Regions from separate parts of the Pseudocitrobacter cyperus genome, predicted to be linked through region 2. Evidence: predicted binding sites of a transcription regulator. Region 2 holds the regulator's gene; each other region holds the start of a gene.
What was found. The regulator PurR, encoded in region 2, represses purine synthesis genes. The targets are predictions, from matches to a motif close to CANGCAAACGTTTGCNTG.
Positions count from the first base shown of each region.

Region 1 (7,776 bases), 550 kb from region 2:
GTCCAACGACCGATACGGCGATCGGGCCAGAACCAGGCCATACCTGTTTCCATCAGACCCATACCGACAGATTCAAAGTTTTTCACCACATGTTGATGGCGCTCGGCCTCACTCATTTGTGGAAAGCATAATTCGAGATTGCGGTATGCCACCTTTGAACGGTGTTTCATAAAACGCAGCGCCAGACGTCCAATGGCGTTGCCAAGGCGAAAAATAACCGGATAGGGCAGTTGTACTATCAGCCAAAGTAGGCCAATTCCCAGCCAGGTTAGCCAGTAACGAGGATGTAGTAACGCTGCTGTGAATTTGGGTAACTGGGTCATGTCTTTCCTGTTTTCTCGTGCCACCGGCGTTATTGTCGCATTATTTTCCCGCCAACCAAACTGACCAGGCTACGAGTGTCGATAATTCATGCAAATGTTTCAATGGGTGTTTTGCCAGAGAGTGAAATGTAGCGCAAAATGTGTGGATGTAAATTATCTATGTTTGCTATATCATCCGCCCGTTTTCTCTTTTTACCATTCCAGTTGCAGGATTAGAGCACCATGCCAGTGTTACATAACCGCATATCGAATGAGACTCTGAAGGCGCAGATGCTGGCTGAAAGCGAGCCGCGCACAACTATCTCATTTTATAAATATTTCACCATTGTTAACCCCAAAGCGACCCGTGATGCCCTGTATATCGCACTCTCAGAACTGAAAGTGTTTGGCCGTATCTATCTGGCGCATGAAGGCATTAACGCACAAATCAGCATCCCGGCAAGCAATGTCGACGCGCTGCGAAAACTGCTGTACGGCTTTGACCCGGCGCTTGACGGACTGCGTTTTAATATCGCCCTTGATGACGATGGCAAATCGTTTTGGGTACTGCGGATGAAAGTTCGTGACCGTATTGTGGCTGACGGTATTGATGACCCGTCATTTGATGCCAGCGACGTCGGCGCTTATTTAAAAGCAGCAGAAGTGAACGCCATGCTGGACGATCCTGACGCCGTATTTATCGATATGCGTAACCACTATGAATATGAAGTGGGCCATTTTGAACGGGCAATGGAGATCCCCGCGGATACTTTCCGCGATCAGCTACCGAAAGCTGTCGAAATGATGCAGGAGCACAAAGATAAGAAAATCGTGATGTACTGCACCGGGGGGATTCGCTGTGAAAAAGCCAGCGCCTGGATGAAACATAACGGTTTTAAGCAGGTGTGGCATATTGAGGGCGGTATTATTGAGTACGCCCGTCGTGCGCGTGAACAGGGGTTGCCGGTGCGCTTTATCGGTAAAAACTTCGTCTTCGATGAACGTATGGGCGAGCGTATTTCAGATGAGGTGATTGCCCACTGTCACCAGTGTGGTACGCCATGCGATAGCCACACTAACTGTCTGAACGACGGCTGCCATCTGCTCTTTATTCAGTGCCCTGCCTGCGCGGAGAAATATGAAGGCTGTTGCAGCGAAACGTGCCAGCAGGAGCATAAATTGCCGGAAGAAGAACAGCGCAAACGTCGCGCCGGGCGCGAAAACGGCAATAAAATTTTTAATAAATCTCGGGGTCGACTCAATACCAAACTGGGTATCCCTGACCCCCAGTGATCAGGTGAAAAAGAGCCAGATAAGATCAATCAGGGCCAGCAGCAGGCAAAGCGCGATGTAAATCATAAAATGCTCGCGCAAATTGTTGACCAGATAGTGATATAAACGCTGCATAGTTGTTCTCGTAACAGGCGCCGGTTTTCTGAACCGGCGCCTTTCTTTTTTAGTCGAAGCGGGAGAGGGAGAAAGGCGCCAGATCGAAGGATTCAGGCTGCGTCTGCGCAAAGCGGACAGCAATCTCTCCAAGCACAGTGGCAAACTTGAATCCATGACCACTCAACCCGCCAATCAGTAACGTATTCGGTTGGCCGGGCAGGGTATCAATAATGAAATCTTCATCCGGCGTGTTGTCATAGGTGCAGGCTGCGCCATACAGACAGCCGCCAACGCCTGGCAGGATGTTGCGCAGGAAACCGAATGCTTCGGAACCATCGGTGGCAACCGTACCAAACGGCTTGCGACCCTGCGGGGTATCGATGAGCTGCCCACCGTTATGCTTGCCGATTTTTAGCTCATTCTCCACGGCGGGAAAACCGTAGAACTGATCGCCGTTCGGCAATTCACCGGTAAAAGCCGGGAAATTATTTTTGCGGCTGTAACGGCCATCAGCCTGGAACCAGGCAAACACTTTACGCACCGGCTGTACCGGCAGTTGTGGGTAAAATTGCTTAACCCATGTCCCGGCGCTGAGCAGCAACTTTTTGCCCTCGAAGCGGCCTTCGGATGTTTCTATCGCGACGCCTTCTGCGTGATGCTCAATGGCGGTGACCGGGCAATTAAACAGTTGCGCGCAGCCAGCGTCCTTTGCCATCGCAATCAAGGTTTTGATCGCCAGCTCGCTTTTCAGTACACCGGAGGCGGGTTCAAAAATAGCGCGGTAGTCTGCTGGTACCTGGATCTCTGGCCAGCGCGCCATCACGCCTGCGGCGTCGAGTTGTTCCACTTCAAGGCCGAACTTTTCCGCACTCAGCGCAACCGTCGCGAGAAACGCTGAATTTGCCGGGCCAAGATTCACGACACCGCTACGTTCAAATATCGGCTCGCCACTGGCTGCCGCCAGTTCATCCCACAGTTGTTGGGCGCGCAGAACCAGCGGGACATATTTTTCCCCTTCGCCATACGCATGGCGAATCAAACGTGTATCTCCGTGATGACTGCCTTCAGTATGCGGCGGCATGTGGGCGTCAGTCATCAGTACATTAAGACCCGCCTTGCGGGCGTAGTATCCGGCCGCTGCCCCGACGGAGCCACTGCCGACAATGATAAGATCGTATTGCATAGCGCTTCCTGAATTTGTTTTTATAAGCAGCATCAATCAGAGGCTACGTGAAGATAAGTGTATAGCAGGGTAATTAACAAGCTCAGAGGATACAACCCTGAAAATAAAGAAGGCACCCGAAGGTGCCTGTATGATAATTATTCGTATCGGCATTAATGCCTGCGATACTCATTCGCCTGGTAATCGCCAGATTCAATTTTGGCGATGCCCGCTTCTAATATTGAGATAAATTGACGAGCGACATCCGTAGTCAACCAAAGCGTTTGACCTATTTCAGCTTCTTTCTTGCTCGATTCATTGGGGTCTTGGTAGTGCAGGCGCAGCATCAGCGCATCGTAGCTATCAACGGTGCTGATGTCCCATCCAACGAGGGGATGGGTCTGGATGACTTCATTATTCTTTTCCATCATAACCCCTTATATCTGTGTTAAAAGGCAACAACTCTCGAGGTTCAATGCAGGTTTTTTTCGAAGCTTTTTCAGTATACCAACAACTTACTTAATATTCGAGAATTTAAATAAAATGCAACACAAATTCCTAAACTCAAGGTTTTGTTGCGCAATAAATCACCATTATAGTGATGTTTTTATTAATGGAATCAGAATGGGGTGAAAAAATAAGCGGGTCGTAAAAATAAAAAAGCCGGGGCGACCCGGCAAAGAACACAATGAGGGAGCAAATTAGTCGGTTATAAACCAGTCATCCGCGCTTTCCCAGGTCTCCTGGAGAATTTCGCTGATCCGGTCTTTATCTTCTTTGATGCCGCCGATAACCGAAAGGTTATTTGCCGATGCGTAGCGTACCGAAACCGTGCCGTCGCTATCCGGAAACTGATCGTTAATGCGTCTGGAGAGTTCACCCGCCAGTGCGTCAAGCGCGCCAGCGGGGAGGGTAGTGGTTTTAGCAATAGTCACTTCAATGCGCATGGTTGCCCCCTGTATGTGTACTGTATATTTATACAGTTAAAGCAAGAAACTTACAACAGGGAGCGTGCGATTTATTTTTTGACCGTCCAGCGCACCGTTTCACCCGCAAGGAACGGGATCAGCGTATCATCCGCTAACGCGATACTCTCCACGACCTGGCTCTCTTCGCGAACCAGTTCAACTGTTGATTCATTGACTGGCAAGCCGTAGAAACGCGGCCCATTAAGGGAACAGAAGGCTTCGAAGTGCTGCAGGGCATTCATCTCTTCAAATACGGTCGCGTAGCTGCCGAGCGCGGTTGGCGCGTTGAAGCAACCTGCGCAGCCGCAGCTCGCCTCTTTGCGATGACGGGCATGCGGCGCGGAGTCTGTACCGAGAAACGCGCGCTCAAAGCCGCTGGCAACCAGTTCACGCAGGGCCTGCTGGTGGATGTTGCGCTTGAGGATCGGCAGGCAGTAGAGATGCGGACGCACGCCGCCGACCAGCATATGATTGCGGTTAAACATCAGATGCTGCGGCGTAATCGTGGCTGCCAGCCGTTCATTACCGTCGCGCACATAGTCAGCGGCATCTTTGGTAGTGATGTGTTCAAACACCACTTTTAGCCCCGGAAGGCGCTGGCGCAGTGGCTCCATCACCGTTTCGATAAAGCGCGCTTCGCGGTCAAAAATATCGATATCCGCATGAGTCACTTCGCCATGTACCAGTAATGGCATACCCAATTTTTCCATCCGCTCCAGCACCGGCATAATGGCATCAATGCTGGTTACGCCATGGCTGGAGTTGGTGGTGGCGTTCGCCGGATAGAGCTTCGCTGCCGTAAATACGCCTTCCTGAAATCCACGCTCCACTTCATTCGGATCAAGGGAATCGGTCAGATAGCAGGTCATCAGTGGGGTAAAATCATGGCCCGCAGGAACGGCATCCATGATGCGCTGGCGGTAGGCAACGGCGGCATCTACGGTGGTGATAGGCGGTACCAGATTCGGCATAATGATCGCACGGCCATAGATCTCGCTGGTATAAGGCACGACGGTTTTTAGCATCTCTCCATCGCGGAGATGGATGTGCCAGTCGTCTGGACGGCGAATTTTCAGAACTTGTGGTAATGCGGTCATGGTGTGCTCCGGCCTGGTGGGAAATCAGTCATTAGGGCTGTTTTTGCCGGGCACTAAGGATAAACGTAAACGTTTTCCTTTGCACTTCTTTCTGCAAAAAAAGACGCCCGCTGTTAACGACAGTCGGGCGTCTTTTACAGAATAAAGCGTTAGTCGGTGAACGGGATAATAATTTGTCCTGGCTTCACTTCGATGCCTTTAGCATATTTTTTTGCCAGCGCTTCGCCTTTACTGGCATCTTCTTTCAGCACGTAAGCCGGCTGCTGATTAAAGTAGTTGCGCAGAGACTGATTCAGATAAGGCACCAGCGTCTGCACGACCGACTGCATCTTTTCCGGCGTGACTTTCGCATCGACCACTTCCATCTCCTGCAAGAAGATCGCGCCTTTCTCTTTGTTGAATACCGGCAAGGCCTTCAACTTCAGGTCAATCGTCGCTTTCTGGCTGCCAAACAGTGAGTTTAAGTCCAGTTTCGCATCGCCTGTGAGGGTCACTTTATTGGGCTCTTCCCGCCCGATAGCGCTGGTGAGATTCGTCAGCACAATATGCGCATCCGCGACACCCGGCAGGCCGATATCTTTCGAGAAATTATTGTGCTTCTGCAGCGCCTGATTAATTTCCTGTTCACTTACAGTGTATTGTGTCAGTTGATTACAACCCGCAACCAGGCCGCCAACAATCAGTGCGGCAATGACAAAAAATTTCTTCATGAATTTCCTCAATATGATGCTGTGCTGTCATCCTGTTCTCAGGCAGCTTGCGCTTTCCATCGTGATTATGACAGCGGAAAATACTTAAAGTGCCAACTCTTTGTTACTGAGATGAGATTTTACTGATGGCCTGCGAAATTCGCAGGCCTAGAGACGCGGTTCAAGCATGCCGGAAGCGGCACGTTTTGGGCTGAATTGCCACCACAGGGCGATAAATGTAATCAGCCCGATGATCCCAAGCATAGCCCAGGGAAGTTCGGGTTGATTTAGCGCTTTGCCGCTATCAAACAGCTAGCCGCCGCCGGTATAGCCAAGTGCGCCGCCAAAGGCGAGCCCCAGGCGGCTAAAGCCCATGTAGCTACCACGCGCTCGCGCGTTGGCGAGGTGCGCACTCAGCGTTTCCCGCGCGGGTTCGGCAATAATTGAGCCGATGTAGAAGGTACAAATCAGCGTGAAAAGCTGCTGAAGTGAGGTGGTCAGGCCAATCGGCAACATAGCGAGCGTCATGATGAGCAGGCCTGCCATCAGGCGCTGTTCAAGGCGAAAACGCTTTTCGCTCCAGCGGGCGATGGGGTAGAGCAGGGTTAGCGATAGCGCAGCTTCAATGGCGTACATCCATTTGACGGCGGAAGGCGAGCCTGCGATATCGTTGACCATAATCGGCAGCATCAGCATGACCTGTACCGCCAGCATATAGTACCCCGTCAGCGTCAGTACGTAGGTGACAAAACGTTTATCGCGCATAACCTGCGCCAGCCCTTCACGTACCGGGGTTCTGACCGTAGACAGCTTCCACGCCGGAAGATAGCAGGCGTTGAAAATAGCGCACAGGATAAACAGCACCGCACCTGCGCTACAGACCAACCGAAAATCATATTGCAGCAGCCAACTGCCCATCAGCGCGCCGATAACCGCGCCTGCGCTGTCCTGCATCATCAGCAAAGAGAAGAAGCGACCGCGATGTGCCGGGCGCACAAGTTTGACCACCAGCGCAGAACGTGGCGGGTCGAATAGGGTACCGCCCAGGCCGGAGAGCAAGCAGGAGAGCCACAGCACCCAGGGTTCGTGCGCCACTGCCATTATAGCGAAACCGCCCGCGCGCATCAGCATGCCTGTAACAATCATGGGTTTTGCGCCGAAACGGTCAGCGATGGCACCGCCAAAAATACCTAACCCTTGCTGGATGAGCTGGCGTAAGCCGAGCGCAATCCCGACCATTAATGCGGCCCAGCCCATCTGATCGACAAAACGGATAGAGATCAGCGGAAAGACCACAAAAAAGCCCAGCACAACCAACATATTATCGACTAAAAGGAAATATTTACCCAGGCTCCGTGCCTGCGATACGCGGGACATTTCCCCTCCAGGGGAATAAAAAGAGATGAACCTTTCCATTCTGCCGGGTCGCTTCGTGTTTTCCCATATTGCCAGCGACAATATTTTTTTATCAAAATGGTGCTTTGATTGAGCTTGTTTATCGAAATCGCGATCGGGGTATGAAAAAAGGTATGTTGCTGTTTTCACAGACCCCCTGTGGACAGGTATAGTGAGTTAACCCGGGTTATTATTCAGGTACAGGAGTAAGGGATGTTTGGCTATCGCAGTAACGTACCAAAAGTGCGTTTGACAACCGATCGTCTGGTCGTGCGTCTGGTTCATGACCGTGATGCATGGCGTCTTGCCGATTATTACGCAGAAAACAGGCAGTTTTTGAAACCCTGGGAGCCTATTCGTGACGATAGCCACTGCTATCCTTCTGGCTGGCAGGCTCGCTTATCGATGATTAATGAATTTCATAAACAGGGCAGTGCTTACTACTTTGCGCTGCTGGATCCGGATGAGAAGGAGATCATTGGCGTCGCCAATTTCTCCAACGTCGTGCGCGGTTCATTTCACGCCTGCTATCTCGGCTATTCCATCGGCCAGAAGTGGCAGGGGCAGGGGATGATGTTTGAAGCGCTGACCAGCGCCATTCGTTATATGCAACGTACTCAGCACATTCATCGCATTATGGCTAATTACATGCCACACAATCAGCGCAGCGGCGATTTGCTGGCGCGGCTGGGGTTTGAAAAAGAGGGGTATGCCAAAAACTATCTGCTTATTGATGGTGAGTGGCGTGACCACGTATTAACCGCTCTCACGACA
Region 1 covers NZ_JAYMYY010000001.1:892,621-900,396, reverse strand. Annotated here, with positions in the region: gene VSR74_RS04420 (Kdo(2)-lipid IV(A) acyltransferase) at 1-323, opposite strand, end outside; gene trhO (oxygen-dependent tRNA uridine(34) hydroxylase TrhO) at 546-1,595, shown strand; gene VSR74_RS04410 (DUF2770 family protein) at 1,596-1,709, opposite strand; gene solA (N-methyl-L-tryptophan oxidase) at 1,759-2,874, opposite strand; gene bssS (biofilm formation regulator BssS) at 3,027-3,281, opposite strand; gene dinI (DNA damage-inducible protein I) at 3,555-3,800, opposite strand; gene pyrC (dihydroorotase) at 3,872-4,918, opposite strand; gene VSR74_RS04385 (lipoprotein) at 5,068-5,628, opposite strand; partial or broken gene mdtH (multidrug efflux MFS transporter MdtH) at 5,776-6,984, opposite strand; gene rimJ (ribosomal protein S5-alanine N-acetyltransferase) at 7,216-7,776, shown strand, end outside.
Region 1: the regulator PurR is predicted to act here: its motif matches at 4,981-4,998, upstream of pyrC (dihydroorotase).

Region 2 (7,776 bases):
CAAATGTCACCACCAAATGCGTGGTGCGCAAGGGCCATAAGAAATCCTGTACCACCCGCGCAGTGGATAGCAAACCGTTAACTATCGCTGAAGCGCATAAAGCACGGGTGCAAAAAGCGCAGAAAACCGCGATGAATAAACTCATGGATCAGATCGGTAAACCCTACCGCTGGGGCGGCAGTTCCCCGCGCACCGGTTTTGATTGCAGCGGACTGGTCTACTACGCCTATAAAGATCTGGTGAAATTCCGTATCCCACGCACGGCAAACGAGATGTACCACCTGCGCGATGCCCGGGCAATCGATCGCGGTGAGCTGGAAAGCGGCGACCTGGTGTTCTTCCGTACCCGCGGACGCGGCACCGCCGATCATGTCGGTGTTTATATCGGCGGCGGGAAATTTATTCAGTCTCCGCGTACCGGCCGTGATATCCAGATAACGTCTCTCAGCGAAGATTACTGGGATCGCCACTACGTGGGCGCGCGTCGCGTCATGACCCCGAAAACCATCCGCTAAACCCTGCCCTGCCAGACTGCTGGCAGGGTAACCTTCTCTTTTATCACACCTTTTAATTTGTTACTCTATCCACACTCAGTACAAGGTTACTGGGGTAATTAACTATAAAAAGGAGAGTAGCAATGTCGTTCGAATTACCTGCATTACCGTATGCCAAAGACGCTCTGGCGCCGCACATTTCTGCCGAGACGCTCGAGTATCATTATGGAAAACACCACCAGACTTACGTCACCAACCTGAACAATATGGTGAAAGGTACGGCGTTTGAAGGCAAATCGCTGGAAGAGATCATTCGCACCTCTGAAGGCGGCGTGTTCAATAACGCAGCACAGGTCTGGAACCACACCTTCTACTGGCACTGCCTGGCACCAAACGCAGGCGGCGAACCGACTGGCGCAGTGGCTGAAGCCATCAACCGTTCTTTCGGTAGCTTTGCCGAGTTTAAAGCACAATTTAGCGATGCGGCTGCGAAGAACTTCGGTTCCGGCTGGACGTGGCTTGTGAAAAAAGCAGACGGCAGCCTGGCGATTGTCTCCACGTCAAACGCGGGAACCCCGCTGACGACGGATGCCAAACCGTTGCTGACCGTCGATGTGTGGGAACATGCTTACTATATTGATTACCGCAACGCGCGCGTCAGCTACCTGGAGCACTTCTGGGCGCTGGTGAACTGGGCGTTTGTTGCTGAAAATCTGGCGGCATAATGAAATAACGCAGAAGGAAACCCCTTCTGCGTTTCTGTTACTGGCTAACGATAATCTCTTCACGCTGTGAGCGACTGCTGAAAAATACCAACAACAGCGCCAGCCCTGCCACAATCGCCCCCATCACCGGCACAAAGCTGTAACCCAGGCCGCCGGAAATTACCGCTCCGCCCGCAACTGCGCCCAACGCATTGCCCAGATTAAACGCCCCGATATTAACCGAAGACGAGAGCCCTGGCGCTTCATGAGCCACACGCATCACACGCATCTGCAGTGGTGGCACGACAGCGAAGGTCGCGGCTCCCCAGATAACCATGCTGACCGCAGCACCGATTTCCGTGCGCGCAAGGAACGGTATCGCCAGCATTATCAACATCAGAAGCAACAAAAATCCCTTCAGCGTGCCGCTGACGGAACGATCGGCAAACTTACCGCCGAGGTAGTTCCCCAGAGAAAAACCGACGCCAATCAGCACCAGCATCAATGTGATAAAGGTAGAGGATGCATCGGTAATGGTGTGCAATACCGGCGAAATATAGGTATAGAGCGTAAACATCGCTCCCGCACCGAGCACCGTCGTCAGCAAAGCGGAAAGCACCTGCGGGCGCACCAGCACCGAAAGTTCGCGTTTCACATCCGGTTTTTCACCTGCCCCGCCCTGCGGTAACGAGAGCCACAGGCTAACTATCGAAATCACGCCAAGACCCGCCGTTGCCAGGAACGACATCCGCCAGCCGATGGTTTCGCCAAGCCAGGTGGCTGCGGGAACACCGCCGATGTTGGCAATCGTCAGCCCCATAAACATAGTGGCGACCGCGCTGGCTTGTTTGTGTTTTGGCACCACGCTTGCCGCAACCACCGAGCCCAGGCCAAAGAATGCGCCATGGTTGAGGCTGGTAATAATGCGCGAGAGCATCAGGGTGGTGTAATCCGGCGCGATAGCCGAGAGCACATTGCCGAGGGTGAAAATCGTCATCAGGAAGATTAAGGCATTGCGCCGCGCACGATGGGAGAGCAGTAACGTCATCAGCGGCGCACCCACCATCACCCCTACAGCGTAGGCGCTGATTAACATACCTGCGGCAGGAATTGAAACATCAACCCCTTCAGCGATAACAGGTAAGAGCCCCATCGGCGAAAATTCGGTGGTGCCAATCCCAAATGCGCCAATGGCTAACGCCAGTAAGGGAAAATTGACTTTCATGCAATGACTCCGGTTTGCCGCAAATCTGGACGGCGTGACAACTGAAGGCAAAAGCATGACATCGATCACAAAAAAACAGAAGTGTACAAATTAGCAAAATAGTTTTGCTGATGTGATAACAATCGATATGAGGAATTGAAGTGAGGGAGAGTGAACTCTCCCTGCGAAATGAATTAATGCAGGACGGCAGTTAGCCCGGCCGCCACGATCAGCGCCAGCGTAATAACCGTCGTGGTAATTGACATCTTCAGTTCAGTACTCATCAATTTTTCTCCTTGTTATCACCACACCAAAAGTGAGTTAAATCATTTTTGCACACTTAATAGCAAAAATCTTCTCTGATTTCACACGATAACCGATTTTGCGCTTCCACTTTTGCCAAAGATCAGACAAAATTCGACGCTAATTTATAAGTGTATCGGCCATTGACCCCCTCCTGTCGTCCTGTGTCGTTTTCCCGGCGAACCGCAATTCATAACATTGCGTCAGGGTGAGTGAAGGCAAACGTTTTCGTAGTTAATCGAACGGGGGCAGGCCCGGGTCTGGAGTGAGATGGAATGGCAACTATTAAAGATGTAGCGAAACGCGCAAACGTTTCCACTACAACTGTATCACATGTGATTAACAAGACGCGCTTTGTCGCCGAGGATACGCGGGAAGCGGTATGGGCGGCAATCAAAGAGCTCCACTACTCTCCAAGCGCCGTCGCCCGTAGTCTGAAAGTCAATCACACCAAATCCATTGGTTTGTTGGCAACCAGTAGTGAAGCGGCCTACTTCGCTGAAATAATTGAAGCCGTTGAGAAAAACTGTTTTCAGAAAGGCTATACCCTGATCCTTGGCAACGCCTGGAACAATCTTGAGAAGCAGCGCGCTTACCTCTCTATGATGGCGCAAAAGCGCGTAGACGGCCTGCTGGTGATGTGTTCTGAATATCCGGAATCGCTGCTGCAGATGCTGGAAGAGTATCGCAATATTCCGATGGTGGTGATGGACTGGGGCGAAGCCAAAGCTGATTTTACTGACTCGGTCATTGATAACGCCTTCGAAGGTGGCTATATGGCAGGCCGTTATCTGGTGGAACGTGGCCACCGCGAAATTGGCGTCATCCCCGGCCCGCTTGAGCGTAACACCGGTGCGGGCCGCCTGGCCGGTTTTATGAAAGCGATGGAAGAGATGCATATTAATGTGCCGTCCAACTGGATCGTTCAGGGTGATTTCGAGCCTGAATCCGGCTATCGCGCCATGCAGCAAATCCTCTCGCAGAATCCGCGTCCGACGGCCATTTTCTGCGGTGGTGATGTCATGGCGATGGGTGCGCTCTGCGCCGCTGATGAAATGGGACTACGCGTCCCGCAGGATATCTCCCTGATTGGTTACGACAACGTGCGCAACTCTCGCTTCTTTACGCCGGCGTTGACCACTATCCACCAGCCTAAAGACTCCCTCGGGGAAACCGCCTTTAATATGCTGATGGACAGAATTGTCAGCAAACGCGAAGAGTCGCAGTCGATTGAAGTCCATCCGCGCCTCATCGAGCGCCGTTCCGTCGCCGACGGCCCCTTCCGCGATTACCGTCGTTAAGGCTCTCTGCGAACGCCATTTTCCGGCGTTCGCAGCCACTCGCTGTTCAGCGTTTCACTGTCGCCCAGATAGTCCAGCAGCCAGCCTAACGCTACAGATGTATCGTTTTGCTGCCACGTCAGACAACAAGCCGCATCCGGAAAAGGGTTTTCCAGTTCCAGTGCCACCCACTCGCCCGTGTCTATCTTCGGACGCGCAAAATGTTCTGGCACCATTCCGACGCAAAGCCCCGCGGATAAACAGGTCTCTGAAGAGCCCCAGTCTGGTACCACAACCCGTTTCTGGTTATCCAGCAGCCAGGTGATTCGTTTTGGCAACGAGCGCGAAGTATCCTCACGCACCAGCGAAGGCCAGTTGCGCAATGTATCATCGCTAAATGGCCCGCTCATCTTCGCCAGAGGATGCTGGCTTGCCACCACGCACTGCCAGCTCAGCATACCCATATCGCGAAAGGCATAACGCCCCCCAACGGGGATCGCCTGCGTCGCGCCAATCGCCAGCTCAACCCGGCCATCTGCCAGCGCATCCCAGACGCCGTTGAACACTTCCTGATAAACCAGCAGTTCAACATCACTGAAGTGCCGATAGAAATCGACAATCATCTGCCGGGTGCGCTCAGGCCTGACGATATTATCAACCGCAATGGCCAGTTGACCGCGCCAGCCATTGGCAATTTGCTGGCACTGCTGACGAGTGATCTGCATTTTTTTGATAACAGAACGCCCTTCTTTCAAAAACCACGCCCCCGCAGGCGTCAGCTCAACATCGCGATGACGGCGTTCGAACAGCGGAACCGCCAGCCACTCTTCCAGTTGCCGCACCGTGTAACTGATTGCTGAAGGTACCCGGTGCAGTTCATTCGCCGCACCGCTAAAGCTGCCGTTACGCGCAACGGCATCAACCACTTCCAGTGAATATTCAGACCACATGCTCTGCCTACAAAATTTTTGAAACCAGGCCGCAAATATTAGCGTTTCACAAGCCAGATTTCACTCTCTACACTCTCAGCCTCTTCCGACACAAGAAAAGGCGTTTTTATGCAACCTGGGAAAGGATTTTTAGTCTGGCTGGCGGGCCTGAGCGTATTGGGCTTCCTGGCCACTGATATGTATCTTCCGGCCTTTGCCGCCATTCAGAGCGATTTGCAAACACCGGCGTCTGCCGTCAGTGCCAGCCTGAGTCTGTTCCTTGCCGGATTTGCTATCGCGCAACTGCTGTGGGGGCCGCTCTCTGACCGTTATGGCCGCAAACCGATTTTGTTAACAGGCCTGGCGATTTTCGCCTTCGGCTGCCTGGGAATGCTGTGGGTGCGCGATGCCAGCATACTGCTGGTGCTGCGTTTTATCCAGGCGGTCGGCGTCTGCGCAGCGGCTGTCACCTGGCAGGCAATGGTCACAGACTACTATCCGGCGCAGCGTATCAACCGTATTTTCGCCACGATTATGCCGCTGGTTGGCCTCTCTCCGGCACTGGCCCCCCTGCTGGGAAGCTGGATCCTGCATCACTTCGAGTGGCAGGCTATTTTCACCACGCTGTTTATCATTACGCTGATTTTGATGATCCCGGCGCTGCGCCTGAAGCCCGCCCACCCGAAAGTGTCCGCAAACCCGGACAAACTGACCTTTATGAAGCTGCTGCGCAGTCAGGATTACCGCGGCAACGTGTTGATATACGCCGCCTGTTCCGCCAGCTTCTTTGCCTGGCTGACCGGGTCGCCATTTATCCTCAATGCCATGGGTTACAGCCCGACAGCCATTGGTCTGAGCTATGTTCCGCAGACCATCGCCTTCCTGATAGGCGGCTACGGCTGCCGCGCGGCGCTGCAAAAATGGGATGGCGGCAAGCTCCTGCCGTGGTTGTTGATGCTGTTCGCCATTAGCGTGTTTGCCACCTGGGGCGTCGGTCTGACACCGCATGTCTCGCTGACCGCCCTGCTGATCCCGTTCTGCGTGATGGCAATGGCAAACGGCGCTATCTATCCTATCGTCGTCGCCCGCGCTCTGCGCCCATTCCCGCAGGCTACCGGGCGTGCGGCCGCCTTACAAAATACGCTGCAACTGGGGCTGTGCTTCCTCGCCAGTCTGGTCGTTTCATCATTGATTGCCGCACCTCTGCTGGCGACCACCAGCGTGATGGTGGCCACCGTTGTGCTCGCAGGTATCGGCTACAAGATGCAGGCTGGCGCGCGCATTGTCGAAAATGATTCACCAAAGGAATCATCTCGCGCATAAAATGATAAATATCAATGTTATGAAGCCGTAATTAGTTTGCTAAGATTTTTAATTGAATCAGTAGATTTTGCGTCCTATACTGGATCCGTATCACATAATTACAGACGTTATTATTTTTAACGGGAGGAGGACGCCTCCCGGTTCTCCATGGATGGTCATTTCGGCAAGGGTAATCTCCCTTCCTCTGTGCTACGTCGGATAGCAGGCTCACGGGCTATCCGTGAGATTTCTCACAAACTCAAAAAAGCGTCTACGCTGTTTTAAGGTTCTGATCACCGGGTCGGATGGAGAAGCTATGAGCTCATCGTGTATAGAAGAAGTTAGCGTACCGAATGATGACTGGTACCGCATCACCAACGAATTGTTAAGCCGGGCGGGCATCGAAATTAACGGTAACGGCCCTGCCGACTTGCAGGTGAAAAATCCCCAATTCTTTAAGCGTGTTTTGCAGGAAGGTTCACTGGGGTTGGGTGAAAGTTATATGGACGGCTGGTGGGAATGCGAGCGTCTGGATCTCTTTTTTCACAAAGTGCTACGCGCCGGGCTGGAAAATCAACTGCCGCGCCATCTAAAAGATACGTTGCGTATCGCCGCTGCTCGTCTGTTCAATCTTCAAAGTAAAAAGCGCGCCTGGATGGTGGGTAAAGAACATTACGATCTCGGTAACGATCTCTTCAGCCGTATGCTGGATCCCTTCATGCAGTACTCTTGCGGTTACTGGAAAGAGGCGCAAACGCTTGAAGAGGCTCAGCAGGCGAAACTTAATCTGATTTGTCAAAAGCTGAAATTAGAACCCGGTATGCGGGTGCTCGATATCGGCTGCGGCTGGGGCGGGCTGGCGCAGTATATGGCCGAACAATACGGCGTAAGCGTCGTAGGCGTGACGATTTCCGCAGAGCAGCAAAAGATGGCGCAGCAGCGTTGTGAAGGGCTGGATGTCACCATTTTATTGCAGGACTATCGCGATCTTGATGACAAATTTGACCGCATCGTGTCTGTCGGTATGTTTGAGCACGTCGGGCCGAAAAACTACGCGACCTACTTCTCAGTGGTGGATCGTAACCTGAAGCCTGACGGCCTGTTTCTGCTCCATACCATCGGTTCAAAACGTACCGATCTGAACGTCGATCCGTGGATTAATAAATACATTTTCCCGAACGGCTGTTTGCCCTCCGTGCGCCATATTGCCAATGCCAGCGAGCCACATTTTGTGATGGAAGACTGGCACAACTTTGGTGCCGACTACGATACGACGCTGATGGCCTGGCATGAGCGTTTTATCCAGAGCTGGCCGGAAATTGCCGATAACTATTCTGAGCGCTTCAAGCGGATGTTCACTTACTACCTTAATGCCTGTGCAGGTGCGTTTCGTGCACGCGATATTCATCTGTGGCAGGTGGTGTTCTCTCGCGGAGTCGAAAACGGATTGCGCGTTGCACGATAAAAAAATCCCCCGGAATGCGCCGGGGGATTTTTTTATACTTCAGGCTGTGCCGCCGCTATCGCTGCGGCCTCTTTCGCCGCCAGTACACGCTCTAC
Region 2 covers NZ_JAYMYY010000001.1:339,445-347,220, reverse strand. Annotated here, with positions in the region: gene VSR74_RS01705 (C40 family peptidase) at 1-515, shown strand, start outside; gene sodB (superoxide dismutase [Fe]) at 638-1,219, shown strand; gene VSR74_RS01695 (MFS transporter) at 1,257-2,423, opposite strand; gene cydH (cytochrome bd-I oxidase subunit CydH) at 2,597-2,686, opposite strand; gene purR (HTH-type transcriptional repressor PurR) at 2,981-4,006, shown strand; gene punR (DNA-binding transcriptional activator PunR) at 4,003-4,935, opposite strand; gene punC (purine nucleoside transporter PunC) at 5,044-6,237, shown strand; gene cfa (cyclopropane fatty acyl phospholipid synthase) at 6,533-7,681, shown strand; gene VSR74_RS01665 (riboflavin synthase subunit alpha) at 7,714-7,776, opposite strand, start outside.

Region 3 (7,776 bases), on a different contig from region 2:
GAGATAATGCAGCATCGGCGCATCGCAACGCTCGAACTGCTGCAAAAACATATCCGCCTGCGGGATCTTTCCGGGCAAATCGCGCCGCTGGCTGCACTTTTGACAATGGGATACACTAGCAAAGATCGGCTGATTGCCATTCTGAACTACATGTTGCACACCGGCACGGCTGAGAACCCTGAAAAGCTATTACACGAGCTTTCTCAGCGCACGTCACACCATGAGGGAACGCTTATGACCATTGCGGAATATCTTGAGCAGAAAGGCTGGGCCAGAGGAACTGAAGAGGGGCAACAGAAAGGGCGCGGCGAAGAAGCGCGGCGTATTGCGCTCGCAATGTTGAAAAACGGGCTCGACCCTACACTGATTACGGAAATCACCGGCGTCGCAGAAACCGAGCTGGCAGAAGCGGCAATACACTAACCGCTACAGCTTCAGAATCTCTTTCACAAACGGGATCGTGAGTTTCCGCTGGGCAGTGATGGACGCATGATCAAGCTGATCGAGCGTTAAGAATAGCGTCCGCATCTCTCTGTCCAGCCGTTTGAGCAGAAAACGGCAGACATCTTCCGGCATTTCAAACCCGCGCAGGCGCGCGCGCAACTGTAAGGCCTGAAGTTTATCTTCATCGGAGAGCGGTTGTAGCTTGTAGATTTGCCCCCAGTCGAGGCGAGACGCGAGATCCGGCAAGCCCAGGTTGAGCTGGCGAGGCGGGCGATCGCCGGTGATCAGTAGCCGGGTATTTCCGCTTTCGAGGATTCGATTGTAGAGATTGAAAATCGCCATTTCCCAGAGTTCGTCACCGGCGACGCACTCGATATTATCGATGCACACCAGCGCCAGTTGCTCCATGCCATCCAGCACTTCCGGTACAAACCAGGTGCGTTTATCCAGCGGAACATAGCCCACCGCGTCTCCACGAGCGGAGAGCTCTGCGCAGGCCGCATGCAGCAAATGGCTGCGCCCTGCCCCTTCCCGCGCCCAAAGATAGATATATCCGCTATGTTCCTGGCGCAGTACGTTTTGCACGGCTGCAAGAAGAGAGGGGTTATCGCCCGGCCAGAAACTCGCAAACGTTTCATCGTCGGGAAGATAGAGTGGCAAAGAGAGCTGTGCCGGTGCGTTCAGAGGAACCTCTTCATGAGCTTACGTAAAATCGCGACGAGTTTACCACAGATTTATCCCATGAGAGAACCGGGCGGCATACCGCCCGGTCAGAGGATCAGCGGCTTGACACGTCGCTGTCGTCAGCATCCTGCACCACTTCTTCCGGGCGCAGCACGCTGATCAGTTTGAAGATCAAGCTCAGACAGACGCCAACCACGGTTGCCAGCGCCATACCTTTCAGCTCTGCTGCGCCAATGTGCACTTTAGCCCCACTCACCCCGATGATCAAAATCACGGAGGTCAGGATCAGGTTCTGTGCTTTGTTGTAGTCAACTTTCGATTCGATCAGAACACGGATACCCGATGCGCCGATGACGCCGTACAGCAGCAGGGAAACACCACCCATGACAGGCGGCGGAATGATCTGAATCGCGGCAGCCAGTTTTCCGACGCAGGAGAGCAAAATCGCAATAACTGCAGCGCCGCCAATAACCCAGGTACTGTAGACGCGGGTAATCGCCATCACGCCGATGTTTTCGCCATAAGTGGTATTCGGCGTCGAACCAAAGAAGCCTGAAATCACCGTCGACAGGCCGTTAGCAAACATTGAACGGTGCAGGCCTGGGTCACGGATAAGATCTTTTTTAACGATATTCGCAGTGACCACCAGGTGGCCGACGTGCTCGGCAATGACCACCAGAGCCGCAGGAAGAATCGTCAGAATGGCGAACCATTCGAAGCGCGGAGTGTAGAAAGTAGGCAGCGCGAACCAGTGCGCCTGAGCAATAGGTGTGGTATCGACAACCCCCATCACGAAGGAGAGCGCGTAACCCACCAGTACACCGATCAGAATCGGGATAATGGCGAGGAAACCACGAAACAGAACCGAACCAAACACGGTTACCGCCAGCGTCACCATTGAGATAATAATGGTTTTGCTATCTGGCATCTGCCCTTCCGTCGGCAGCAGACCAGCCATGTTCGCCGCGACTCCCGCCAGTTCAAGGCCGATGACGGCAACAATTGCCCCCATCGCCGCCGGTGGGAACATGACATCCAGCCAGCCGCTACCGGCTTTTTTAACGATAAACGACACCAGGCAAAACAGCACGCCGCACATGATAAAACCACCGAGCGCTAACTCATAACCAAGCGGTAGCAGAAGCATGACGGGTGAAATAAATGCAAAGCTCGATCCGAGGTAAGCAGGAATTTTACCCTTACAAATAAAGAGATAGAGCAAGGTACCCACACCGTTGAACAGCAGAACGGTTGCCGGGTTGATATGGAACAGGACTGGCACCAGAACGGTGGCGCCAAACATGGCGAACAAGTGCTGCAAGCTAAGCGGGATCGTCTGTAACAGCGGCGGTCGTTCACTCACTCCGATAGCACGGCGCGTCATAATGTTTTTCCTCAGTGTGTTAGTAGCATTTACACTTCATCGTTCAAGCCATCTCAATGTAACTTGAATGATTTTGCGTATAGGTTTTTATTCAAAAAAAAGCCGACTCTAAAGTCGGCTCTTAATGATTTATTTTCTTATTTCGTACCAAAGATTTTGTCACCAGCGTCGCCGAGACCCGGAATAATGTATCCGTGCTCATTTAACCCCTGGTCAATTGACGCGGTGTAGAGCTCAACGTCCGGATGCGCGCTCTCCAGCGCAGCGATACCTTCGGGCGCGGCAACCAGTACCAGCACTTTGATGCTGGAGCAACCCGCTTTCTTCAGCAAGTCGATGGTGGCGATAACCGAACCACCGGTCGCCAGCATCGGGTCAACGATCAATGCCATACGCTCGTCGATATTGGAAACCAGTTTCTGGAAATAAGGAACCGGCTCCAGCGTCTCTTCATTGCGATACATACCGACAACGCTAATACGCGCGCTCGGAACGTTTTCCAGCACGCCATCCATCATGCCGAGGCCCGCACGCAGGATAGGCACAACGGTAATTTTCTTGCCCTTAATCTGGTCAATCTCTACCGGGCCGTTCCAGCCTTCGATAGTCACTTTTTCTGTTTCCAGACCAGCAGTGGCTTCATAAGTCAGCAGGCTACCGACTTCGGAGGCGAGTTCACGGAAGCGTTTAGTACTGATATCGTTCTCGCGCATCAGGCCTAGCTTGTGTTTGACGAGTGGGTGTTTCACTTCCACAATCTTCATTCTCTTTCTCCTTTGAATGGGGCAGCCATAAAAAAAATCGACGGATTATACCGCCATTCTTTTGGCCGGCAACATTTTTTTACTTGATGCTGATCAAGCATAGGTGGGGTTGCCAGGAATAGAGTAGCGATCATCCGTTCTTAACTCCGCTTGCGCCAGGATGCGCATTTCATGAAAAAAAGGAAAACGGCGAAGGATAAAGCGTGGACGCAGGCTTCCCTCTTCGAAAAAACGCTCGTCAGGGGTTACCAGTTCGCCTTCGTGATTTTTAGCCTCTGGATGGGCTGGGTCATTATTGATGAAGTGCAGATGCGCCACGATACGGTATCAACGACTGTGCGGGCGTATAATATCTCGTGGCTCACGGGCTACGAAGCGTCTAAACAGGGATTATGTCATCTGTATGGTCGCCGCGCTAACTGTCACGATCTTTATACCTTCAACGTTGAATATTGGGCAAATGGGCGCAAAAGAACGGGCTACTTCAGTAACGTAGCCTGGAGTCCGGAAAACCGAAGCGGGATTTGCCTTGATTATGTGAAGCGCGAGCCCGACATCATTAAACTGTGCCATTCGGCATGGTTCAGCCATCACAAAAGCTATATCGCTTTCCCCCTCACCTTCTGGGTATTAACGCTACTGGGTGCGGCAGGTATCGCACTAACTGTGGTTATTGATCGCCGCCAAAAACAGAAGAAAAAAACGTCGCGGCCAGAGGATACTGGCCGCCAGTGATGTGGATTACAGCTTCTCGCCGTTGGAGGCAATCACCTCTTTATACCAGTTGAATGATTTTTTACGGCTGCGCGCCAGCGTGCCATTACCTTCGTTATCTTTATCGACATAGATAAAGCCGTAGCGTTTTTTCATCTCGCCGGTACCAGCGGAGACCAGGTCGATACAGCCCCATGGCGTATACCCCATCAGGTCAACCCCATCTTCCACCACCGCTTTTTTCATCTCTTTAATGTGCGCTGCGAGATAATCAATACGGTACTGATCGTTCACCGTGCCGTCGCTTTCCAGCACGTCGATTGCGCCAAAGCCGTTTTCGACGATAAACAGCGGCAACTGATAGTGATCCCAGAACCAGTTCAGCGAGTAACGCAGCCCTACCGGGTCAATCTGCCAGCCCCAGTCGGATTTCTGCACGTATGGGTTAGAGACCAGGCTGGTGGTTTCATCGTAATCAAGCTGCGGGTTATCGTCGGTCGCTTTGGTGGCAAACGACATGTAGTAGCTAAAACCGATGTAATCGACACAGCCCTGGGTGAGCGCCTGTTTGTCTTCTTCGGTGATATCCAGCGCAAAACCGCGGCGTTCGAAGTAGCTCAGCAGATGTTGTGGATATTTCCCGCGCACATGAACATCGGTAAACCAGTAGCGACGATGCATCGCGTTCATCGCCATCATCATGTCATTTGGCGCGCAGGTCAGTGGATAGATGGGGCACATGGCAATCATGCAGCCAATTTGCAGGGACGGATTAATTTCACGCCCCGCCTTCACCGCCAGTGCGCTGGCAACCAGTTCATAGTGCGCCGCCTGATACATCACCGGTTCGCGATCTTCCCCCGGCTGATATTTCAGCCCGGAGTTGGTAAACGGGGCGAAATCTTCATGGAAGTTGGCCTGGTTGTTGATCTCGTTAAAGGTCATCCAGTACTTCACTTTGTGCTGATAGCGCGTGAAGACCACCTGTGCAAAGCGCACGAAGAAGTCGATGAGCTTACGGTTTCGCCAGCCGCCATATTCGGTGACGAGGTGATACGGCATTTCGAAGTGCGACAGGGTGATCACCGGCTCAATGCCGAGCTTCAGGCACTCATCAAAGAGATCATCATAGAACTGTAAACCGGCTTCATTCGGCTCATGTTCATCGCCTTTTGGAAAGATACGCGTCCAGGCGATAGAAGTTCGGAAACATTTGTAACCCATCTCAGCAAACAGTTTGAGATCGTCTTTATAGCGATGATAGAAATCGATCGCCTCATGATTGGGGTAATTTTTGCCGGGCAATACGCCATCGGTGATTTCCCGCGGCACACCATGTGCGCCTGCAGTCATGACATCCGCCACGCTGATCCCCTTCCCGCCCTCCTGCCAGCCGCCTTCCAGTTGGTGCGCAGCAACCGCACCGCCCCACAGAAATCCCGCTTTAAATCCAGACATAGTCGTCCCTCATTCTCGTTTTGGACAAAACAGAAACCGGTTTCAGTGGCATGATGTGCATTCCCCGGCGGCGATGCAAGGACAAAAATGTACCCGGTTTCATTTTCGTGAACGGTATCAAAGTTGCCCCTCCCCGGAAGCGAAACGCTAAAAAATGAAGTCTTAAAAAATGGGTGCACAATGGGCTCGCAAACGTTTGCTTAGACTGTTAGAATTGCGCCGATTTTTCTTGCTAACGCAAACGCGTGGAGACTTAGCAGTGACCGACAAAACCTCTCTCAGCTATAAAGATGCCGGTGTTGATATTGACGCAGGAAACGCTCTGGTTGACCGAATCAAGGGTACGGTGAAGAAAACCCGTCGCCCGGAAGTGATGGGTGGATTAGGTGGATTCGGCGCATTGTGCGCGCTGCCGCAAAAATATCGTGAACCGGTGCTGGTCTCTGGCACTGACGGCGTTGGCACCAAGCTGCGTCTGGCGATGGATTTAAAACGTCACGACACCATCGGGATCGATCTGGTCGCCATGTGCGTAAACGATCTGGTTGTTCAGGGCGCGGAACCGCTGTTCTTCCTCGACTACTACGCGACAGGCAAACTGGATGTCGACACGGCAGCCAGCGTGATTAACGGTATCGCAGAAGGCTGTTTGCAGTCAGGCTGTTCCCTGGTGGGCGGCGAAACAGCGGAAATGCCGGGTATGTACCACGGTGAAGATTACGATGTCGCCGGTTTCTGCGTCGGCGTAGTGGAAAAATCAGAAATCATTGATGGCTCCAAAGTCACCGGCGGGGACGTGCTGATTGCGCTCGGCTCCAGCGGCCCGCACTCTAACGGCTACTCGCTGGTACGTAAAATTGTGGAAGTCAGCGGCTGCGATCCGGAAACCACACAACTGGAAGGCAAGTCTCTCGCCGACCATCTGTTAGCCCCGACCCGCATCTATGTGAAATCTATTCTGGAGCTTATCGGTAACGTTGACGTTCACGCTATCGCGCATCTGACCGGCGGCGGCTTCTGGGAAAATATTCCGCGCGTATTGCCAGAGAACACTCAGGCGGTTATCGATGAATCGTCCTGGCAGTGGCCTGCCATCTTTAACTGGATGCAGGACGCAGGCAACGTCAGTCGTCATGAAATGTACCGTACCTTCAACTGCGGCGTGGGTATGGTGATTGCGCTGGCAGCGGATGAAGCGGATAAAGCCATTGCCCTGCTGAACGAAAAAGGTGAAAACGCGTGGAAAATCGGCTATATCAAAGCCACTGATTCCGAACAGCGTGTGGTCATCGAATAATGAAAAATATCGTGGTGCTCATTTCCGGCAACGGAAGCAACCTACAGGCCATTATCGACGCCTGTGCGCAGAAGAGAATAAAGGGCACCATTCGTGCGGTATTCAGCAATAAGGCCGACGCGTTCGGCCTTGAGCGCGCCCTTGAAGCGGGGATCCCACAGCATGCATTAACCGCCGGCCAGTACGCCAGCCGGGAAGCGTTTGACCGCGAGCTGATGCACGAAATCGACGCTTATGCGCCGGATATCGTGGTGCTGGCAGGCTATATGCGTATTCTGAGCGCCGAGTTTGTCAGCCACTATCAGGGGCGTTTGCTGAACATCCACCCTTCCCTGTTGCCAAAATATCCCGGCCTCAATACCCATCGCCAGGTGCTGGAAAACGGTGACGCGGTACACGGCACCTCGGTGCACTTTGTTACCGAAGAGCTGGACGGCGGGCCGGTGATTTTACAGGCCAAAGTGCCCGTTTTTGACGGTGACGACGAAGCCGATATTACCGCGCGCGTGCAGGCTCAGGAGCATGCCATTTATCCGCTAGTGGTAGGCTGGTTTGTCGAGGGCCGTCTGACAATGTGTGATAACTCCGCGTGGCTGGATGGTGTCAAACTGCCTGCCAGTGGTTATGCTTCAGAAGACGAGTGATCTTAATCACCGCAGTTTTCTGCGGTGATTTTCATACAATCAATCCCACCCGCCAAAGCCCCCCGGCAGACATTTTTCTGGTCATGAATGTCCCTGCCATTGCTTAATAAGTGTCATACTCTTTTGGCACAGTTGGACATTCAACTGCAATGCTCGCCATAATAGCCAGGCCATATCGCGTGGATGGAACGGAGTGAAAGTAGTAATGGGTCAGGACAAACTGTATATCGAGAAAGAGCTAAGCTGGTTATCCTTCAATGAGCGGGTTCTCCAGGAAGCCGCGGATAAAAGTAATCCATTGATAGAACGCATGCGTTTTCTGGGAATTTACTCCAATAACCTGGATGAATTTTACAAAGTGCGTTTCGCCGAACTGAAGCGGCGCAT
Region 3 covers NZ_JAYMYY010000006.1:112,258-120,033, reverse strand. Annotated here, with positions in the region: gene VSR74_RS18305 (Rpn family recombination-promoting nuclease/putative transposase) at 1-423, shown strand, start outside; gene VSR74_RS18300 (DnaA inactivator Hda) at 427-1,128, opposite strand; gene uraA (uracil permease) at 1,223-2,512, opposite strand; gene upp (uracil phosphoribosyltransferase) at 2,650-3,276, opposite strand; gene VSR74_RS18285 (hypothetical protein) at 3,448-4,011, shown strand; gene VSR74_RS18280 (6-phospho-beta-glucosidase) at 4,018-5,448, opposite strand; gene purM (phosphoribosylformylglycinamidine cyclo-ligase) at 5,708-6,745, shown strand; gene purN (phosphoribosylglycinamide formyltransferase) at 6,745-7,389, shown strand; gene ppk1 (polyphosphate kinase 1) at 7,595-7,776, shown strand, end outside.
Region 3: the regulator PurR is predicted to act here: its motif matches at 5,634-5,651, upstream of purM (phosphoribosylformylglycinamidine cyclo-ligase).

Region 4 (7,776 bases), on a different contig from region 2:
ACGCCCTGCTCACGCAGTACCGCCACCTGCGGACGCGCGCCTTTCGCAATATAGGGCGCGGCGATATCTTCGCTGATATCAAAGGTTAACTTCACATTCAGGCCAGGATCGTTATCGTTGGCTTTCGCGTGATGCTCCTGATCTGCGCTTTCCGGGTTATCGCGCAGACGCTGCATCTGCCAGGTGGTTTCCGCCCACCACATACGTAGCGTAGTGCGGCTTTCGCTAAAGACCGGCTGGCCGCTGGCGGTGAGCACAAAGCGGTCACCCGCGACGGCCTGACCCAGATAATGTACACAATCGCCGAGGCCGTGTTTTGCCAGCAGCGCTTCAACCGCCTCACGATCAGCCGCGCGAACCTGAATTACCGCCCCCAGTTCTTCGCTGAACAGCGCAGCCAATCGGTCGTCGCCCAGCGCGGCGATATCCGCCTCAACGCCGCAGTGGCCGGCAAAGGCCATTTCCGCCAACGTCACCAGCAGGCCGCCGTCGGAACGGTCGTGATACGCCAGCAGTTTACGTTCTGCCACCAGCGCCTGAATGGCGTCGTAGAAGCCTTTCAGTTGCGCGACATCACGCACGTCAGCCGGTTTGTCGCCCAGTTGACGATAAACCTGCGCCAGGGCAGTGGCGCCCAGCGCGTTATGACCCTTACCGAGGTCAATCAGCAACAGCGCATTATCTTCCGTAGAAAGCTGCGGCGTAATGGTATGACGCACATCTTCCACGCGGGCAAACGCAGAAATCACCAGCGATAGCGGCGAAGTCATTTCGCGCTGTTCGTTACCTTCCTGCCAGCGGGTTTTCATCGACATGGAGTCTTTACCCACCGGAATCGTCAGCCCCAGCGCCGGGCAAAGTTCTTCACCCACCGCTTTCACCGCTTCATACAGGCCAGCGTCTTCGCCAGGGTGGCCTGCCGCAGACATCCAGTTCGCCGACAGTTTGATGTGTTTGATATTGCCAATTTGCGTCGCCGCAATGTTGGTCAGCGCTTCACCGACTGCCAGACGGGCAGACGCCGCGAAGTCGAGCAACGCAACCGGAGAACGTTCACCAATCGCCATCGCTTCACCGTAATAGCTATCGAGGCTGGCGGTAGTGACCGCACAGTTAGCCACCGGGATCTGCCACGGGCCGACCATCTGATCGCGCGCCACCATGCCGGTGACGGTACGGTCGCCAATGGTGACGAGGAAGGTTTTTTCCGCCACAGACGGCAGGTGCAGAACGCGGTTAACCGCATCGGCAATCGTAATGCCTTCGCGAACCAGCGCGTCGCCTTTGGCTTTCAGCGTGGTGACGTCACGGGTCATCTTCGGCGTTTTGCCCAACAGCACGTCCAGCGGCAGGTCGATTGGCTGATTGTCGAAGTGCTTGTCATTCAGGCTGAGGTGCAGTTCTTCTGTCGCTTCACCAATGACCGCATATGGCGCGCGCTCGCGCTTACAGAGTTCATCAAACAGCGGCATCTGCTCAGGCGACACCGCCAGCACGTAACGTTCCTGCGATTCGTTACACCAGATTTCCAGCGGGCTCATGCCTGGCTCGTCGCTCAGGATATCGCGCAGTTCGAATTTACCACCGCGTCCGCCGTCACTCACCAGCTCTGGCATGGCGTTAGACAGGCCGCCCGCGCCGACGTCATGGATAAACAGAATCGGGTTCGCATCGCCCAACTGCCAGCAACGGTCGATAACCTCCTGGCAACGACGTTCCATTTCCGGGTTGTCACGCTGGACGGACGCGAAATCGAGATCCGCGTCAGACTGACCGGAGGCCATGGAAGAGGCAGCGCCGCCGCCAAGGCCGATATTCATCGCCGGGCCGCCGAGGACGACCAGCTTTGCACCGACGGTGATCTCGCCTTTCTGTACGTGATCGGCACGGATGTTGCCGATCCCGCCTGCCAGCATGATCGGTTTGTGATAGCCGCGCAGCTCCTCGCCGTTGTGGCTGTTCACTTTCTCTTCATAGGTACGGAAGTAGCCGTTCAGCGCCGGACGACCAAATTCGTTGTTAAACGCCGCGCCGCCCAGCGGGCCATCGGTCATGATGTCCAGCGCGGTAACAATGCGTTCCGGCTTGCCGAAGTCTTCTTCCCACGGCTGTTCAAAGCCCGGGATACGCAGGTTAGATACGGAGAAACCGACCAGACCAGCCTTCGGTTTTGCACCGCGCCCGGTAGCGCCTTCATCACGAATTTCACCACCGGAACCGGTTGCCGCGCCCGGCCACGGAGAAATCGCCGTCGGGTGGTTGTGGGTTTCCACCTTCATCAGGATGTGCGCAGGCTCCTGGTGGAAATCGTAGCGACCCGTTTCGTGGTCAGCAAAATAACGCCCCACTTCAGAGCCTTCCATCACCGCCGCGTTATCTTTATAGGCAGACAACACGTGATCCGGCGTGGTTTCAAAGGTGTTTTTGATCATCTTGAACAGCGACTTCGGCTGCTGTTCACCGTCGATAATCCAGTCGGCGTTGAAAATTTTGTGTCGGCAGTGCTCAGAGTTAGCCTGCGCGAACATATAGAGTTCGATATCGTTCGGGTTGCGCCCAAGTTTAGTGAAGGCATCCTGCAGATAGTCGATTTCATCATCCGCCAGCGCCAGCCCCAGACGCAGGTTGGCGTCGATGAGCGCCTGACGCCCCTGCCCCAGCAGGTCGACGCTGGAAACGGGAGCCGGTTGATGATGAGCAAACAGTTTTTCCGCATCCTGCAGTGAGTCGAAGACGCTCTCCATCATGCGATCGTGCAGCTCCGCCGCCACTTCACGCCACTGCTCCGCCGTCAACGTAGAGGCTTCCACATACCAGGCCACACCGCGCTCCAGGCGCAGGATCTGTTGCAGGCCGCAATTGTGGGCGATGTCGGTTGCTTTTGAAGACCAGGGGGAGATGGTACCAGGGCGGGGAGTCACGAGCAGCAGTTTACCGGATGGCGTATGGCTGCTGAGGCTCGGGCCATACTTTAACAGACGTTCAAGTCGGGCTCGCTCTTCGTCGTGAAGCGGAGCATCCAGATCGGCAAAATGGACATACTCAGCGTAAATATTGCTTACCGGGAGGTTGGCTGCCTGAAAACGCGTCAGCAGTTTGTTAATACGAAATGCAGACAGTGCAGGCGAACCACGCAGAATTTCCATCATAAGTCTCTCGTCTTCTAAGCTTTCAGTGTGCGCAAGGGGGGAAAACGGGCGTTATTATAGAGAATCCTGCGCGCTGACGAAACCGTTTGCGTGGAAATAAAATCACTTCCTTTTTTTATCAATAGATGTGACGAATATCTCTAATTAGTTGCCAACTGGCGCAATCTTACGCAAAATGCCGCTCATTCTGTAACAAACCATAGTCTTATTATGGTCACTGGAAACAGTGGCTCTGTCAGTGCAGAGAATTAACTATTTGAAAAAATTAAAGATTAATTATCTGCTTATCGGCATCGTCGCACTGCTGTTAGCAGCAGCCCTCTGGCCCTCGATCTCCTGGATCAACCAACCGGCCAACCGTATTGCCGCCATCCAGGCGCGGGGGGAGCTTCGCGTCAGTACCATCGTGTCTCCGTTAACCTACTCCCGCGTCGATGGCAAAGAGTATGGGCTGGATTACGCCCTGACAGAGCAGTTTGCCGATTACCTTGGCGTAAAGCTGAAAGTGACCGTGCGGCAAAATATCAGCGAGCTATTCGACGACCTCGATAACGGTAAGGCTGACCTGTTGGCAGCGGGTCTGGTGTATAACAGCGAACGCGTTAAAAACTATCATGCAGGCCCGGCCTACTACTCCGTCTCTCAGCAGGTGGTGTATCGCGTCGGCAGCTATCGGCCGCGTTCACTCGGCGAGCTGAATGCCGAAAATCTGGCGATTGCTCCGGGGCATGCGGTCATTAACGACCTGCAAAACTTAAAAGAGACAAAATTCCCGGATATCGGCTGGCGGGTGGATGAAAAGCGCAGTAGCGAAGCATTAATGGAAGAGGTACTGGCAGGGCGTTTGAACTACACCATTGCCGATTCCGTCGCGATTAGCCTGTTCCAGCGTGTGCACCCTGAACTTGCGGTCGCGCTGGATATCACCGATGAGCAACCCGTCACCTGGTTTAGCGTTAACGATGAGGACGATACGCTCTCTGCCGCCCAGCTTGGCTTCTTCAATACCATCAATGAAGACGGTACGCTTGCGCGGCTGGAAGAAAAATACCTCGGCCATGGCGGAGATTTCGATTACGTCGATACCCGTTCATTCCTGCGCGCCATCGACAGCGTTCTGCCTGACCTGCAGCCGCTGTTTGAAAAATATGCAAAGGAGATCGACTGGCGACTGCTGGCCGCTATCTCTTATCAGGAATCGCACTGGGATGCGCAGGCAACCTCACCGACTGGCGTGCGCGGGCTAATGATGTTGACCAAAAATACCGCCCAAAGCCTGGGGCTGACTGACCGCACGGATGCCGAGCAAAGCATCGGCGGCGGAATGCGTTACCTGCTGGATATGATGGATAAAGTACCGGATACCGTACCGCAGGATGAGAAAATTTGGTTTGCACTCGCCGCGTATAATATGGGCTACGCGCATATGCTCGACGCCCGTGCGTTAACGGTGAAGCAAAAAGGCAACCCGGATAGCTGGACGGAAGTAAAACAACGTCTGCCGCTATTAAGCCAAAAACCTTACTACAGCAAACTCACTTACGGCTATGCGCGCGGGCATGAAGCCTATGCGTATGTCGAAAACATTCGTAAGTATCAAATAAGCCTCGTGGGGTATCTGGCGGAGAAAGAGAAGAAAGTGGCGCAGCAGATGGCCATCGCCGCCGACTATCCGGCGGTGACGATGGATGAGATAAACCACAACAACGCCGACTTTTTGCCGTTTATCTCCCTGTCGCCTCGTGATTACCTGCACAGCGTGCAGGGGGCAACGTCGAGCGAACTGGTCGACGCGGCCAAACCGCATCACTGATCCGCGGCTTTCTGCGCCTTACGTAACGCTTTAATCTGCTGGCGGCGCTCGCGGAAAAAATCACTCAGCATATTCGCGCACGGCTCGCGCAGCACACCTTCCGTGACGTCCACCCGGTGGTTCATCCCCGGGTGATGCAGCACATCCATTAACGACCCGGCAGCGCCGGTTTTGGCATCGCGCGCGCCAAACACCACATGACCAATGCGACTGTGCACCATTGCACCTGCGCACATCACACAGGGTTCCAGCGTGACATACAGCGTGGCGTTAATCAGGCGGTAGTTTTGCAACACCATACCGCCCTGACGCAGCGCCATAATTTCGGCGTGAGCGGTGGGATCGTGGCGGCCAATAGGGCGATTCCAGCCTTCACCAATCACCTGATTATCCAGTACAAGTACTGCGCCTACCGGCACTTCCCCTTCATCCCAGGCGCGCTGTGCAAGCGTGAGCGCATGGCGCATCCAGTATTCATGGTCGAATTGATTGTCGGACAAAGCGGGCACTCCAGATAATAAAACGGGGCGCATTATACATAGAGGTGAGTCGATTACCCACTATTCCAGCCGCTGAAGTTCACCCCTCGGCGTTACCCGCCAGCGATGCTGGCAGAAATAGAGCAACGGGTTATCCTGTTTGCTGTCGCTATACCCGCTAAACAGACGCAATGGCGTACCGATTTTGCGCTCCAGTTGCACTACTTTTTCATGCCCCAGACAACGTAGTGACAGTACCCAGCCGCCATGGCTACGGGTTATCTGACTGGCGATAAGATTGACGCGCGGCAGCCAGGGCGTATCAAAATAGACCTTTTCCACCAGCGACTGCGGCGAGCCGGTGATCAGCCAGACATCGGCATCAGTACTGACGAGGTATTCGGTCAGACGCTTATGCACCACCGGAAATGTAATGACGTTCGCGCGGAACCAGGTGGCGAAATCCGCCTCCTTCGCGCGTAGTTTGGCTTCGCTGTGTCCAAAGGTGCAGCCCCACAACAGTAAACTCATTGGCCAACGCGCGGCGCGCCCTTTTACCAGCAGCGCAATACCGATGACCGGCAGCAACGGCAGTACCAGCAACGCGTTTAGCGGCATCCGCCGCAGCAGATAGCGCAGAAACGTGCCGAACATATCCTGCTGATGCAGGGTGCCATCCAGGTCGAAGAAAATGACTCGACGGGGGTCGTTTGCCAAACCGAACTCCTTTAAACGATGAATGTTCCATGCTCTGCTAATTAGCGTAACAGATAGTGCTGGTGATTTCCGGAAACATCACCTCAACGCTGGCTCGCAAAAAGTCTTCAATAATTTGCGCCAGGTGGAATATTTAATTCAGGTTATTCCGTTATAATCGAATAATAATTCTTTCAGGCGAGCAGAATTGTTGTCGGGAGAGGTTGCGTAATTTTGCCCTTGAGGAGCGTATGAATTGTTTAATCCGTATTCGCCAGCGATATCCGCATCTCGCGCAAAGCGATAAAAAACTGGCCGATTTTATTCTGGCGCAGCCCGATCTGGCGCGTCATCTCAGCTCACAGCAACTGGCAAGCCAGTCAGGCGTGAGCCAATCCAGCGTGGTGAAATTCGCGCAAAAACTGGGGTTTAAGGGATTCCCCGCCCTGAAACTGGCACTCAGCGAGGCGCTGGCCAGCAACCCGAATCCGCACTCTATTCCGGTGCATAACCAGATTCGCGGCGACGATCCGCTGCGTCTGGTGGGTGAAAAGCTGATTAAAGATAATATTGCCGCCATGCATGCCTCCCTCGACGTCAACGACGAAGAGAAGCTGCTGGAAGCCGTCACGCTACTGCGCGACACGCGGCGCATCATACTGACCGGGATTGGCGCTTCCGGGCTGGTGGCGCGAAACTTTAGCTGGAAGTTGATGAAGATCGGGATCAACGCCGTTGCCGAGCTGGATATGCATGCGCTGCTCGCCAGCGTGCAGGCATTAAATTCCGGCGATCTGCTGTTGGCTATCTCATACTCCGGCGAGCGGCGTGAGATTAACCTGGCGGCGGATGAAACGCTGCGCGCCGGGGGGAAAATTCTCGCTATCACCGGTTTTTCACCCAATGCGCTGCAGCAGCGCGCAACACACTGCCTTTATACCATTGCGGAAGAACAGGCCACGCGCAGCGCGGCTATCTCTTCCACCAGCGCTCAAATGATGCTGACAGATTTACTGTTTATGGGGCTGGTGCAGCAGGATCTGGAAAATGCGCCGGATCGTATCCGCCACAGCGAGGCTCTGGTGAGGAAACTGGTGTGAATGCGCGGGCTCACGCCCGCGCATTATCTTTATTGCGCTTCTTTAGCGTGAATAAGTTGGGTTAGCAGGCGATTCACCGGCACCGCTATTCCCTGCGCTTCACCTATGCGCGCCACCGCACCATTCAGATAATCAATTTCAGTGAGTCGACCTTTATGCAGATCCTGATGCATTGACGGATAGTGCTCACCACTTTCTCTCGGATCGAAAACTTTCTGAACAGTGTGCATCACCATCTCTTCCGTCAACGGAATTTGCTGACTTCTGGCAACCAGAACAATTTCCCGCACCACTGTACGCGCCATATTGAGCGCGTCGGGGAGCTTACCAAATTCCCCGACATTACAATCCAGTAATGCGCAATAGGTATTCATCACGCTATTAAAGGCCGCTTTCTTCCAGATGGAGAGCAATACGTTGGCGCTGAGTTCGGCATTGAGTCCCGCAAGGTTCAGCATATCGACAACCCGATCAGCCATGGCCATATCCGCCGACATCATCGGTTGCAACTCGATATTGCCAGACCCCGTAGCACGAAT
Region 4 covers NZ_JAYMYY010000006.1:26,722-34,497, reverse strand. Annotated here, with positions in the region: gene purL (phosphoribosylformylglycinamidine synthase) at 1-3,149, opposite strand, end outside; gene mltF (membrane-bound lytic murein transglycosylase MltF) at 3,406-4,962, shown strand; gene tadA (tRNA adenosine(34) deaminase TadA) at 4,956-5,495, opposite strand; gene yfhb (phosphatidylglycerophosphatase C) at 5,523-6,158, opposite strand; gene VSR74_RS17955 (MurR/RpiR family transcriptional regulator) at 6,389-7,237, shown strand; gene VSR74_RS17950 (oxidoreductase) at 7,267-7,776, opposite strand, start outside.
Region 4: the regulator PurR is predicted to act here: its motif matches at 3,225-3,242, upstream of purL (phosphoribosylformylglycinamidine synthase).